3 regions of the Pantoea sp. X-Soil-YNGN-785 genome follow, and region 1 is predicted to be linked to each of the others. Evidence: predicted binding sites of a transcription regulator. Region 1 holds the regulator's gene; each other region holds the start of a gene.

What was found. The regulator CRP, encoded in region 1, controls carbon source genes, mostly activating them, when cyclic AMP is high. The targets are predictions, from matches to a motif close to ATGTGANNNNNNTCACAT.
Region 2: the regulator CRP is predicted to act here: its motif matches at 1,932-1,949, upstream of glpT (glycerol-3-phosphate transporter).
Region 3: the regulator CRP is predicted to act here: its motif matches at 1,144-1,161, upstream of udp (uridine phosphorylase).

What each region holds. Positions count from the first base shown of each region.
Region 1 covers NZ_AP035942.1:3,608,034-3,611,300, forward strand. The annotation lists gene AC6I8E_RS16860 (OsmC family protein) at 377-781, opposite strand; gene crp (cAMP-activated global transcriptional regulator CRP) at 1,085-1,717, shown strand; gene AC6I8E_RS16870 (YccS/YhfK family putative transporter) at 1,775-3,267, shown strand, end outside.
Region 2 covers NZ_AP035942.1:190,160-193,426, forward strand. The annotation lists gene yigL (sugar/pyridoxal phosphate phosphatase YigL) at 1-418, shown strand, start outside; gene glpT (glycerol-3-phosphate transporter) at 465-1,805, opposite strand; gene AC6I8E_RS00840 (carboxylate/amino acid/amine transporter) at 2,180-3,043, shown strand.
Region 3 covers NZ_AP035942.1:197,462-200,728, forward strand. The annotation lists gene metE (5-methyltetrahydropteroyltriglutamate--homocysteine S-methyltransferase) at 1-84, shown strand, start outside; gene AC6I8E_RS00860 (dienelactone hydrolase family protein) at 135-968, opposite strand; gene udp (uridine phosphorylase) at 1,273-2,034, shown strand; gene AC6I8E_RS00870 (tetratricopeptide repeat protein) at 2,127-3,267, shown strand, end outside.

The sequences.
Region 1 (3,267 bases):
CTATGCTTTGCTACAGGCGTATGCTCCCTTCGCTTCACGTCCGGCAACCGCATCCGGTTTCAGTAAGACCGCTACAGACAAACCATGGGCACAAAGAATCTGACAGCAATAGATAAGCTCAACACGCAGGGAACCGGGTCAGAAGAGGAAAGCGTCCCGCGCCAGGGACAAAAACGCCGGGAGCGTTTTTGAACAACGCAACGCGTTGGCCCGGCTACGGACGCACCTCAGGGATGAGGTGCGTAATTGCGCGGGCCGAGCATGCCATGGATGGCGGTTTTTGCGTCTTTCCGATCTGACCCGGTTCTCTGCGCAGGCACAGTCTTAAAGCAACCTGCAGCAGACACTGGAAGTGAAGTTAGCAGGTCTGCAATGACTACAGCTCAACCACCTCATAGCTATGCGTAATCGTCACACCTTTACCCAGCATGATGGCCACAGAGCAATATTTTTCCGCCGAAAGATCGACGGCGCGTGAGACCGCTTTATCCTGGAGCGCTTTTCCACTCACGATAAAATGCAGGTTGATGTGCGTAAAGATTCGCGGCGCCTCTTCACGACGTTCTGAGGTCAGTTTTACTTCACAATCAGCCACATCGTTGCGGCCTTTTTGCAGAATTGAAACCACGTCAATCGCGCTGCATCCGCCCGCCGCCATCAGCACCATCTCCATTGGGCTGGGCGCTTTATCACCCGAATTCCCATCCATCAGTATCTGATGGCCGGATGAGGATTCTCCGAGGAATGTCAGCCCTTCTACCCATTTCACTCTTGCCTGCATGATTTTTGCTCCGGAATACGCTGTTTTGTCGCCAGAGTACGCTTTCACCTGGTAAACAGCAATCCAGAGAAATCCGCCCGTAGCTGAAGCGAGACAACAGAAGACAGTCGGCAAAAGCTGTGCTACAAACAGTGCTGAAAATATTTTTCGTCACCCGATGGCGAAGCCGGGAAGAATGATGCGCACTGCGCCTGATGCGGCCCGAATAATTTCCTGAAAAGGAAACGCTTGAAGCTTTCACCGCCTGACAGGGAAAACTGCCCCCTGTATTTTGGGCACGATTACAACAGAGGATAATAGCGAATGGTTCTCGGCAAACCGCAAACAGACCCTACACTCGAATGGTTCCTGTCCCATTGCCATATTCACAAGTATCCATCCAAAAGTACGCTGATTCACCAAGGTGAAAAAGCAGAAACGCTTTACTACATCGTGAAAGGTTCCGTCGCGGTTCTGATTAAAGATGAAGAAGGCAAAGAGATGATTCTTTCCTACCTGAATCAGGGCGATTTTATTGGTGAGCTTGGCCTGTTCGAAGAAGGTCAGGAGCGCAGCGCCTGGGTACGTGCGAAAAGCGCGTGCGAAGTAGCGGAGATTTCTTACAAGAAATTCCGTCAGCTGATCCAGGTTAACCCCGACATCCTGATGCGACTCTCCTCGCAGATGGCGCGTCGCCTGCAGGTCACGTCTGAAAAAGTGGGTAATCTCGCTTTCCTCGATGTCACCGGACGCATTGCACAGACTCTGCTTAACCTGGCGAAGCAGCCAGATGCCATGACGCATCCCGACGGCATGCAAATTAAAATCACTCGTCAGGAAATTGGCCAGATTGTGGGTTGTTCACGTGAAACCGTGGGCCGTATTTTGAAGATGCTGGAAGATCAGAACCTGATCTCCGCACACGGCAAAACTATCGTCGTTTACGGCACCCGCTAATTCCTGTCATCCACGGCGTGATGGCAACATCACGCCGTTATTGTTTGTGTTGGGCCGATGTGGCGTCGAATCATTTACCATCCTGAAGTTAACTACGCCTTGCGACAAACGCTGGTGCTCTGTCTGCCGGTGGCGCTGGGCTGGCTGGCTGGCGACCTGCAAAAAGGTCTGCTGTTCTCGTTAGTGCCCGCCTGCTGCAATATCGCCGGTCTTGATACTCCGCATAAACGCTTCTTCAAACGTCTGATTGTAGGCGGCAGCCTGTTTGCCCTCGGCAGTTTTCTGATCCAGTGGCTCACCCTGCATGCGATTCCACTGCCGCTGATCCTCTTCGCTATGCCTTTGCTGCTTGGCGTCACCGGTGAGATCAGCCCGCTGCATGGTCGCCTGCTGCCCGGCACCCTTATTGCCGCCATCTTTACCCTCAGCCTGATTGGCCGCATGCCCATCTATGTCACTCCGCTGCTCTATATCGGCGGCACGCTCTGGTATGGGGTATTTAACTGGTTCTGGTTCTGGCTGTGGAAAGAGCAGCCGATGCGTGAGAGCCTGAGCCTGATCTACCGCGAGCTGGCCAACTACTGCGACGCCAAATATACCCTTCTGACGCAGCTGACCGATCCCGAAAAAGCGCTGCCGCCGCTGCTGGCTCACCAGCAGAAAGTGGTCGATCTGATCAACACCTGTTATCAGCAGATGCACATGCTGTCGGCAAGCCGCGATCACAGCCATAAGCGGCTGACGCGCGCTTTTCAGGTGGCACTCGATCTGCAGGAGCATATCTCGGTCAGCCTGCACCGCCCGGAAGAGGTGCAAAAGCTGGTGGAGCAGAGCCATGCTGAAGCGGTGATCCGCTGGAATGCCAAAACCATCTCGGCCCGACTGCGGGTACTGGCGGATAACATCCTTTATCACCAGTTACCCGACCGCTTTGCGATGGATAAACAGCTCGGCGCGCTGGAGAAAATCGCCCATCAGCACCCCGATAATCCGGTGGGTAACTTCTGTCTTTATCACTTCAACCGCATTGCGCGCGTGCTGCGCACCCAGAAGCCGCTTTACCAGCGCGACCTGATGGCAGACCGCCAGCGCCGCCTGCCGCTGTTACCGGCGCTGCGCAGTTATCTCTCGTTTCGCTCGTCGGCGCTGCGCACGGCGGGTCGCTTTGCGGTGATGCTGATGCTGGGCAGTGCGCTGGCGCTGTTCTTCAACATCCCTAAGCCCTACTGGATCCTGATGACCATTATGTTCGTCAGCCAGAACGGCTACAGCGCTACCCGCGTCCGTATCCAGCACCGGGCGCTGGGCACCTTTGCAGGACTGGTGATTGCGGCTGCCACGCTGCGGCTGGCGGTGCCGGAGTCACTGGTACTGCTGATCATGCTGGCGATCACCTTTATCAGCTATCGCTTTACCCGCCAGTTCTATGGCTGGTCGATGATTGGTTTTACGGTCACGGCGGTTTACTCGCTGCAACTGCTGTCACTGAATGGCGCACAGTTTCTGCTGCCGCGACTGATGGATACGCTGATGGGCTGTCTGATCGCCTT
Region 2 (3,267 bases), 550 kb from region 1:
GTTCAACTATCAGGTCTATGAGCCGGGCCTGCTGCCAACCAGCAACATCAGCAAGGTCTTTTTTACCTGCGAAAACCCTGAGCATCTGATCCCAATGGAGCAGGCGATTGAAGCGCGCTGGGGCGATCGGGTTAACGTCAGTTTCTCGCTGCCAACCTGCCTGGAAGTCATGGCGGGCGGCGTGTCGAAAGGACATGCGCTGGAAGCGGTCGCGAAAACGCTGGGTCACTCACTGGAGAGCTGCATTGCCTTTGGCGACGGTATGAATGATGTGGAGATGCTGAGCATGGCGGGCAAGGGCTATATCATGCAGAACGCCCATCAGCGCTTAAAAGATACGCTGCCGGAGCTGGATGTGATTGGTTCGAATGCCGATGATGCGGTGCCGCAGACACTGCGCACGCTCTATCTTGCTTAAGCAGCCTGCGTTAAAAGGGCCGGATAACCGGCCCTTTTTATTGCCGTCAGGCGAGGGTCTTTTTGTGTTTGTGTTCGCTGACCATGGTCAGTAACAGCAGAATAACCGCCAGCACACAGCCCGCAATCATCACCATAAAGCCGCCGTCCCAGCCGAAGTAATCGACGGTGTAACCGACAATGGCACTGGCCGCGACCGAGCCACCCAGGTAGCCAAACAGGCCGGTAAAGCCCGCCGCCGTCCCTGCTGCTTTTTTCGGTGCCAGCTCCAGCGCATGCAGACCAATCAGCATCACCGGACCGTAGATCAGGAAGCCAATCACGATCATGCAGGCCATGTCGACGCCAGGATTGCCCGCCGGGTTGAGCCAGTAAATCACGGTCGCAATGGTCACCAGTGTCATAAAGAATACGCCAGTCGCACCGCGATTACCCCGGAACACTTTGTCCGACATCCAGCCACACAGCAGCGTTCCCGGAATTCCCGCGTATTCATACAGGAAGTAGGCCCACGACGATTTATCCAGCGTGAAGTGTTTGACTTCGCGCAGATAGGTGGGTGACCAGTCGAGGATGCCGTAGCGCAGCAGATAGACAAAGACGTTGGCCAGCGCGATGTACCACAGCAGCTTGTTCGGCAGCACATACTTCATGAAGATCTGTTTTGCCGTCAGCTCCTCTTCGTGGCTGGCATCGTAGTCGGGCGGGTAGTCGTTTTTGTACTCTTCAATCGGCGGCAGGCCACAGGATTGCGGCGTGTCACGCATCAGCGCAAAGGCAATAATCGCAATGGCAATGGCACCAAACGCGGGCATATAGAGTGCTGCTTTCCAGTCGTTGAACCACGCCATGCCGAGCAGGAAGAGCAGTGGCGGAATACCACCGCCCACGTTATGCGCACAGTTCCAGACCGAAACGATCCTGCCGCGCTCCTTCTGCGACCACCAGTGAACCATGGTGCGTCCACAGGGTGGCCAGCCCATGCCCTGGAACCAGCCGCAGATAAACAGCAGTACGAACATCACCATGATGCTGGAGGTCGCCCAGGGGACGAATCCCATGATCAGCATCACTGCTGCGGCCAGAATCAGGCCAGCCGGTAAGAAGACGCGCGGGTTTGATCGGTCAGAGACCGAGCCCATGATGAATTTTGAAAAGCCGTAGGCAATGGAGATGCCGGACAGGGCAAACCCGAGATCGCCACGTGAAAAACCCTGCTCGACCAGATAGGGCATGGCGAGTGCGAAGTTTTTTCTGACCAGGTAGTAGGCAGCATAACCAAAGAAGATCCCGATGAAAATTTGCCAGCGCAGACGACGGTAGAGCGGATCAACGTGATCCGCCGCCACCTGCGGCTGACGTTGTGCAGGTTTAAAAATGCTCAGCATCAGTGAGGCCCTCCAGGGCACATTATGGTTTTTCATTCCCGGCAGGTTGGAGCAGGAAAGTGCAGAACAAAATGGATGCAGAATGTTCCATTTCGCGCAAAGAATAGTGTTAGTTGCGCAACGTTACTGTGATGAATGACACATTTGTTACAGTTTTATTACAGCAAGGAGCGGAAGTGATCACCGGATGGATCATTTCGCGCATTTTATCTGGCTGAAAACCTATTCTGTCGATTGATGTGTCAGGAAGTGTAAGCAGGCTATCCGGTCGGCTGTTTAATTGCCTGGATTATAATCAGATGTCAACCAGATTTCACAGCCTGACGGCGGCACATTGTTTACACTGTCGACCTGTTAATTTCGGGGTCGTTGCCGTGTTTTTATTGATTATTACCACCATTCTGTGGGCCTTTTCGTTCAGCCTGATTGGCGAATACCTCGCCGGGCAGGTGGATAGCTGGTTCTCTGTGCTGATGCGGCTGGCGCTGGCTGCGCTGGTATTTTTGCCTTTCCTGCGCTGGCGGGGTTATCGCCCTTCGACGCTACTGCTGTATATGCTGGTGGGAATGCTGCAGCTGGGCGTGATGTATCTGCTGAGCTTCGAAGCCTATCTCTACCTTAGCGTGTCAGAATTCCTGCTGTTTACGGTGATGACGCCGCTCTATGTGACGCTGATTTACGATCTGATCAGCCGTCGTCCGCTGCGCATCGGCTATATCTTCAGTGCGTTACTGGCGGTAGCGGGTGCGGCCATTATTCGCTATGACAAAGTCAGCGATCATTTCTGGTTTGGTCTGCTGTTAGTACAGCTGGCTAACATCTGCTTTGCGGCAGGCATGGTGGGCTATAAGCGTCTGCAGGAGACCCGACCCATGCCGCAGCACACGGCCTTCTCCTGGTTCTATCTGGGGGCGGTGTTGATTGCCGTCATCGCCTGGTGCGCCTGGGGCAACCCACAGAAGTTACCGACCACCTCATTGCAGTGGGGCATTCTGGTCTGGCTGGGCGTTGCGGCTTCCGGTCTCGGCTATTTTATGTGGAACTACGGTGCGACACAGGTCGATGCCGGTACGCTGGGCATAATGAATAACATGCACGTGCCCGCCGGGCTGCTGGTGAATCTGGCTATCTGGCAGCAGAAACCGCACTGGCCGAGCTTTATTGCGGGCGCGCTGGTGATCTTCGCCTCGCTGTGGGTGCATAAGCGCTGGGTGGTGGGGCGCGGTGACCGGTCATAAGGTGAAAGGGGTGCGCTGCCACAGACCATAAACAGGCTTTGAAAAGTGGCTGTTGAATGGGTGCCGCCTCCCGGGCTGGGGCGTCCGATCGCGAAGCAATCTCACCTCCCTGTCGATCGGCCGGGCCATCCCTGGCCCGGACGCTTCGCTCTTCTGACGCGCCAGCCCATGAGGTGCGACAGCCTCATCGCTGTTAAATGCGTGGCTCAGCGCGAGCATGAAGG
Region 3 (3,267 bases), 560 kb from region 1:
AAAACGCGTGGCTGGACGGAAACACGTCAGGCGCTGGCGAATATGGTGACGGCGGCAAAGAAACTGCGTGGTGAGACGGCGTAGGAAAGGGACCGGGTGGCAAAAACAGGGGCGCAGAAGCGCCCCTTGTTCATTTATTTTGCTGCCACGCCATACTGCCTGAACCAGGCCAGCATCCGCTGCCAGCCATCATTGGCTGATTCAGCATGGTAGCTCGGGCGGTAGTCAGCATTAAACGCATGTCCCGCCTCGGGATAGACGATGATCTCGGCGGTCGCATTGGCGGCATGCAGCGCCTGACGCATCTGCTCGACGCTCTCCAATGGAATACCGTCATCCTGACCACCATACAAACCTAACACCGGCGCACTCAAATCGACCGCAACATCAATTGGATGCTTCTGTTGCTTCAGCGTGCGCTCACCGATTAATCGTCCATACCAGGCAACCGCGGCGCGTAGCTGTGGGTTATGCGCGGCGTAGAGCCAGGTAATGCGGCCACCCCAGCAAAAACCGGTGATGCCCATGCGACGGATATCACCGCCGTTACGTGCTGCCCAGTTAGCGGCATGATCGAGATCGGCCAGCACCTGCGTATCCGGCACTTTGCTGACCAGTTCGCTGAACAGGGTCGGGATATCGTTATACTCAGTCGGGTCGCCTTCGCGGAAATAGAGCTCAGGTGCAATCGCCAGATAGCCTTCCAGTGCCAGACGACGGCAGATGTCCCGGATGTGTTCATGGACGCCAAAGATCTCCTGCACTACCAGCACCACAGGCAATGGGCCTTCCGCTGAGTGCGGTTTTGCAAAAAACGCTGGCATGTTTTCGCCCTGGCTGGGCACTGAGGTTTCACCTGAGTGAATTGCCGGGCTTTCGGTAATAATGGTGGTAGAGGCGGTGGGCTGCACGGCAGGGGCAAAGCCGCCCGTCGCCGGTTTTTGTGCCATAGTGTCACTGGGTTTCATTATTCTCTCCGTGCAAGCATTTGCGCAATCACGTAACTATAGCCTGGCCGTAAAGCGTCTGCGTCCAGGTGTCGGGTAACAGAATCAGCAGTGAATAAAATCATCCACCTCTTTAACACTGCGCCGACCCTGACACAGCCTCGCTAAGGGCTATCCGGAAGAATAAGACGTAATTGTGTGATTAAAATCACATTTAATCTTCCGTGAAATGTAACTTTCATTTTCTTAAGTGAATGTTGTCACATATTTATCGGGCGTGCTGGCGTAGAGTGACGCGCTACCTTCCCTTAACAGGAGTCTGAAAATGACACAGTCTGACGTTTTCCATCTTGGCCTGACAAAAGCCGATCTGCAGGGCGCGACCCTGGCGATTGTGCCGGGCGACCCGGAGCGTGTGAAGAAAATTGCCGGATTGATGGAAGATGCCACGCATCTCGCCTCACACCGTGAATTTACCTCCTGGCTGGCAAAACTTGATGGTAAGCCGGTCGTGGTCTGCTCAACAGGCATCGGCGGTCCTTCTACATCGATTGCGGTCGAAGAGCTGGCGCAGCTTGGCGTGCGTACCTTCCTGCGTGTCGGTACCACAGGTGCTATTCAGCCACACATCAACGTCGGCGATGTGCTGGTGACCACCGCGTCCGTTCGCCTGGACGGAGCAAGCCTGCATTTTGCCCCGATGGAATTCCCGGCTGTCGCTGACTTCGCCTGCACCACCGCGCTGGTTGCCGCCGCTGAAGCCTGTGGCGCGAAAACCCACATTGGCATCACCGCCTCTTCTGACACCTTCTATCCGGGCCAGGAGCGCTACGACACCGTTTCAGGCCGCGTCGTCAGTCGTTTCAAAGGATCGATGAAAGAGTGGCAGGAGATGGGCGTTCTCAACTATGAGATGGAATCTGCAACGCTGTTAACCATGTGCGCCAGCCAGGGTCTGCGAGCCGGCATGGTAGCTGGCGTGATTGTGAACCGCACTCAGAAAGAGATTCCGGATGCGGTTACCATGAAGCAGACTGAAAGTGACGCAGTGAAGATTGTGGTCGAAGCGGCGCGTCGTTTATTATAACGCCCGCGTCTGGCAGCAGGTTTTTTGTCCAGACTCAAAACCTGTTGCCGGTAGTTAACGGCGCGTAACATCAGTGAAACCTGAGAGTTTTTATGCGCAATACGATTCCTGTCCGACGTCCTGTCCCTGGCGCTAATCCTGCGGCAATCAATGCCCGGCTGGAACGCAGTGCCGAACGTTTTCGCGCTGCCATGCAGCAGGGTGACCACGCGCTGGCTGCCCGGTGCTGCGAAGAAGTCTTGCGCTCAATGCCCAATCAGATGCAGGTGCTGAGCGACTACGCGCTCTGCCTGCTGCGTCTGGGTCAGTACAATAAATCGTACAAAATCTACCAGAAAATTTATCAGTCACCGCCCGCTGTGCAGGCCACGGCCTCTGAAACCTGGCTGGATGGCTTAACCGAAGTGTGCGGCTGGCTGGATAAAAAGGAAGAGGTGGCACGTTTTGGTCTGGCGTCGCTGATGCGCTCTGATGCGCGTTTCAGTCAGGGGCAGCGAACTGCATTTCCCGCTCCGCAACCTGAGCCTGTCGATCTCAGTCAACCGCACCAGAATGTCATCGCTTTCTGCCTGTATGGCGATCAGCCCCGCTATTGCGAAACGCTGATTAAAAACGTTGAGGTAGCGCCTGAGTTCTATCCTGGCTGGGTTTGCCGCATCTATCTTGATGACAGCGTGCCGCAGCATGTCTGGCAGCGCCTGAACCAGCCACACGTCCAGCTGGTCGATATGTCTCACGAGAAAACGCTGTTTCCGACCCTGTGGCGTTTTCTGGTGCTCGACGATCCGACGGTGAAGCGCTTTATCGTGCGCGATGCCGACTCGCTGCTTTCGGAGCGCGAAGCGGCCGCGGTTAACGCCTGGCTGGCGTCGCCTTACTGGTTCCACCACATGCGCGACTACTTCTCTCATACCGAACTGCTGCTGGCGGGAATGTGGGGCGGCTGTCACGGCGTCTTTCACAACGTGGAACAGGCGATGCGTGATTTCATTGCCCGGTATCAGGGCAGTCAGCGCTTCACCGATCAATATTTTCTTAAAGTGGCGTTATGGCCGACAGTGCGTGAAAGCCTCCTGAGCCATGATGAGCTGTTCAGTTTTCACCAGGCCCAGCCGTGGCCTGATCATGCGCCCGTGCGCTGGCAGACGCCGCATTTCCACGTTGGCAGCAATGCCGGTTTTGCCAGTATGACCGGTAAATCGAGCGCCCCTGTGGGCAGCAGACAGCGCGTTG